One region of the Virgibacillus saliphilus genome, then DNA from elsewhere that is predicted to be linked to it. Evidence: a T-box and tRNA genes for the amino acid it is inferred to sense, from the RefSeq annotation. Region 1 holds a T-box; the other holds one or more tRNA genes.

Region 1 (2,251 bases):
TTCCGGGTGCCAATGTATGGATTCATTATTAGCAATGACGCTTTCCTTCATGGCAGTTGCTTTAATAAACCAGCCCTCCATCGCATAATAAATGAGGGGAGAATCACACCGCCAGCAATGGGGATAACTGTGTTCGTATTTTTCTTTGGAAAATAATACATCTTGTTCTGCTAACATTTTTATTATTTTTACATCACAATCTTTCGCGAATTCCCCGGCTAGAGGTGGAATAGCATCCGTGTAGCAACCAGCTTCGTCGACGACATTTATAAAATCGAGACCCTTCGCTTTCATTGCTTGATAATCATCTTCCCCATGCGCAGGTGCTACATGAACGATCCCTGTACCACTTTCATCTGTGACAAAATCTGCATCTATTACTTCATAACCTCGATTTATATTGAAGAAGTTGAATGGCGGGACATAAGAAAGACCAACGAGCTCACTGCCTTTATGCTGACTAACAATTTCATATTCACCGTCCATGGTCTGATCTACAAGGTTTTTAGCAATAATATATACATTACCTTCTTGCTTTACCTTAAGATAATTTAATTCTTTATGGACGGCTAAAGCTACGTTAGCAGGCAGTGTCCATGGTGTTGTGGTCCATCCCAAAAAATACTCATTTTCTGTTCCATATACTTTAAACTTAGCTGTTGCAGATAAATCTTTTACGTCTTTATAACCTTGAGCAACTTCATGCGAGCTTAAAGAGGTTTGGCAACTTGGACAATAAGGCGTAACTCGATGTCCTCGGTCCAGCAGACCTTTTTTGTGAATCGTGGACAGGATATACCAAACACTTTCCATATATTCATTTTGAAGCGTTATATATGGATCATCCATATCAATCCAATAACCGATCGCCTCTGTAAACGTCCGCCACTCTCTTTCATAATCAAAAACACTCTTCTTACATTCTTCAATGAAATTTTCTACACCATAATTCTCAATTTCCTTTTTTCCGGAGATTCCAATCTTCTTCTCCACACCAAGTTCAACTGGGAGACCATGTGTATCCCATCCCGCTTTACGAATAACCTGATACCCTTGCATCGTTTTATAACGCGCAATAAAATCTTTCATCACACGCCCTAAAACATGCCCAGCATGCGGAAGTCCATTAGCGGTTGGCGGCCCTTCATAAAATACAAAAGTTTCATTTCCCTCCCGATTGGTGATAGACGTTTGGAACGTGCCTTCATTTTCCCAAAGATCCTTCAACCGATTTTCACGCTGTGAAGGTGCTTCACTTCCATTTGCCTTCTTCATTTCCTCACTCCTCATTTTTCTTGGTAAAAAAACACAAAAACTCGCCCCTATCAATTAGGGACGAGTTTCACCCGTGCTACCACCCTGATTCCGGATATCATTTGTTAAAAAGATTCTCCAGCACTCATGCAACGTACCATTATACGCGATCCTTGTAACGGTGGATTTCCGGAAAAGCTTAAAACAAACCTTCAGCTTTTCTTCTCGGAGAGGATTTTCAACACAAACTGAACATTGGCTTTCACCATGATGCCAACTCTCTATGGAACAGACCTTATGCCTACTCGTTCTCGTCAACGAATTTAAACGATTAATATTGAAATTAGGATATAGGATATGCAAAAGAATGTCAAGGTTGAAGCATGAGAACCTATTTAGATAATGGCTTCAACCTCAAACCCAATCTTTTTTGCATGAGCGATAAAAGTTTCGATACTTCCCTTCTCCCATTGGTTCGAAATCGCATACATAGAAGAACCAAAAACAAGAAGTTCATCCTCATTCAAAAAATGCCGGGCAATATTCTGTCTTTCATATATTTCCCGCGCCTTTTCTATTGGAACAAATAATCCTCCACTGTGTAGTTCCTGGGGGAATACCTCCAATAATGCATCTAGTTCTTGCGGTTGGTTTTCCTTTACCCAAGTATGAATGACAGCTAAAACCAATTTCCTTTTGTTTAGTTCTTCACCTCTGAATTCGTATCTGGTATAATCCCTTGATGATTGCGCCGCCTGTCTTTTTTCTTCTGATTTCTTTCGTAATTTGATTTGATATTCCTCAGCCTCCGGTAATGGCAATACTTGCTTCACATCAACGAAAATTTGGTCCTCATTCTTATATGGAACCATACTTACACAGCGAATATCCAGTCCATAATCATTTAGCCACATAATGGTGGTAGTCAGTTCCTTTGAAAAATCGGATGAAACAAGTATGATGCGGACATTTAAAGCAAATTCCTCCTCTTGAGGAA
Region 2 (2,251 bases), 1.6 Mb from region 1:
CGTTAATGGACTCCGTACGCGATATTGAGCGAATTGGAGATCACTTTGAAAATATTCTTGAATTAATTGATTATAAAATAACGAACAAGGTTCAAATAACAGAACATGCGCAGGAAGACTTAAATAACATGTTTGATTTAACAATCATGACTGTAAAACAAGCTGTACAATCGCTTGGTCGAATGGACAGGGAAGAAGCTCTGGCGGTCATTCAAAAAGAAGACCAAATAGATAAAATGGAGCGTAATTATCGAAAGAAACATATTATACGGGTGAATGAAGGTCGATGTAGTGCATCAGCTGGAATTGTATTTGTTGATATTATAAGCAATTTAGAAAGAATTGGAGATCATGCTGTAAATATTGCTGAGGAAGTTTTAGAAGAATAGCGATTAAACGAGAAGGGCTTTCGGGTCCTTCTCTAGGTTGCTGTATTAGATCATTGAAATCTTTTTCGTTTTTTCTTGAAATCTATTATGGAAAGTGCTATAGTAAATAATGTTGTTTTAGATAACGCTATTACACATATGCACACGTTAATTTAAAATGAAAAAATTGTTGACAGTTTCTGTCGAACATGTTAAATTATATTTCGTCGCTGTTCTTTTTATTTGTAAGAAGAAATTGTTAAATATTCCACAGTAGCTCAGTGGTAGAGCTATCGGCTGTTAACCGATCGGTCGTAGGTTCGAATCCTACCTGTGGAGCCATGTGGCGGTGTAGCTCAGCTGGCGAGAGCGTACGGTTCATACCCGTGAGGTCGTGGGTTCGATCCCCTCCACCGCTATCACTTACAAAAATCAAACGGCGGTCGTGGCGAAGTGGTTAACGCACCGGATTGTGGCTCCGGCATTCGTGGGTTCGATCCCCACCGGTCGCCCCATATATACATAAGAAAAACTTTTATTAAAGTTGGACCCTTAGCTCAGCTGGTCAGAGCTATCGGCTCATAACCGATCGGTCGCAGGTTCGAATCCTGCAGGGTCCACCATATACTATTAGGAGGAATACCCAAGTCTGGCTGAAGGGATCGGTCTTGAAAACCGACAGGGGTGTCAAAGCTCGCGGGGGTTCGAATCCCTCTTCCTCCTCCATAGAATTAACTAGATGTCAACAAATATCTTATAACGTAACCTATCCAAAACATCCTTGAAATCATATTGAAGTGACATAAAATGCGAGAAATCATTTAGGAATACATATCATTAGGCTCGGTAGCTCAGTCGGTAGAGCAACGGACTGAAAATCCGTGTGTCGGCGGTTCGATTCCGTCCCGAGCCATCGTGTTATTTTAACAAGCTATGTGCTTGTTTTTATTTTTTGTTCGTTTGTTGTAATTTTCAAATTTATAAAACATTTAAAATATATGTTTTAATCTAGTGCAAAAGGGAAGGAAATATATAAAGGATATTTACCTATGCATAAAATTTGCATATGGTATTAGGCTTTGATAACCTTGATTAAAAGGGTGAATTTTCAGCCCCTTTAATACACATAGAGGAGGAATTAGAAATGGCAAAATTTGAATTACCGGAACTACCTTATGCGTATGATGCATTAGAGCCAACAATCGATAAGGAAACGATGAACATACACCATACGAAGCATCATAACACGTATGTCACAAAATTGAATGGGGCTTTAGAAGGGCATTCAGACCTTCAAAATAAATCGCTTGAAGATTTATTAAGTAATTTGGATGCTGTACCGGAAAGCGCTCGTACGGCAGTTCGTAATAATGGCGGTGGCCATGCTAATCATAGCTTGTTCTGGAAAATACTCTCACCTAATGGGGTGGAGAGCCATCTGGAGAATTAGCTGATAAAATAAATGCGAAATTTGGCAGCTTTGATAAATTCAAGAAAGAATTTGGAAATGCTGCAACAGGTCGCTTCGGTTCAGGTTGGGCATGGCTTGTTGTTAATAACGGAGAGCTTGAAATAACAAGCACACCTAATCAGGATACACCTGTAATGGAAGGAAAAACTCCAATTCTAGGTCTGGATGTTTGGGAGCATGCATATTATCTTAAATATCAAAATAAGCGTCCGGAGTACGTTGCTGCATTCTGGAATGTAGTAAACTGGGATGAAGTTGCTAAAAACTATAACGAAGCAAAATAAGTAATTTAATTAAAAAAACACGGGAAACTTTCCCGTGTTTTTTAATTTCGATTATTATTTAAAGGAAGGCTTTCTGCATATCTGATACTCATTTGCTTAAACTATAATTAATAAAAAAAGGAGTATCC

What was found. The T-box of region 1 lies ahead of ileS (isoleucine--tRNA ligase). A T-box ahead of a tRNA ligase gene usually reads a tRNA of that ligase, here a tRNA-Ile.
Region 2: it encodes a tRNA-Ile, which carries the amino acid that the T-box ahead of ileS (isoleucine--tRNA ligase) is inferred to sense. The anticodon was not compared.

What each region holds. Positions count from the first base shown of each region.
Region 1 is NZ_JAGYHC010000001.1:3,692,404-3,694,654, forward strand. Features, by position in the region: gene ileS (isoleucine--tRNA ligase) at 1-1,275, opposite strand, end outside; T-box leader at 1,329-1,581, opposite strand; gene KFZ56_RS17560 (PDDEXK family nuclease) at 1,650-2,251, opposite strand, start outside.
Region 2 is NZ_JAGYHC010000001.1:2,065,174-2,067,424, forward strand. Features, by position in the region: partial or broken gene KFZ56_RS09920 (Na/Pi cotransporter family protein) at 1-389, shown strand, start outside; tRNA gene KFZ56_RS09925 (tRNA-Asn) at 636-710, shown strand; tRNA gene KFZ56_RS09930 (tRNA-Met) at 714-787, shown strand; tRNA gene KFZ56_RS09935 (tRNA-His) at 808-883, shown strand; tRNA gene KFZ56_RS09940 (tRNA-Ile) at 915-991, shown strand; tRNA gene KFZ56_RS09945 (tRNA-Ser) at 1,002-1,094, shown strand; tRNA gene KFZ56_RS09950 (tRNA-Phe) at 1,209-1,281, shown strand; partial or broken gene KFZ56_RS09955 (superoxide dismutase) at 1,513-2,123, shown strand.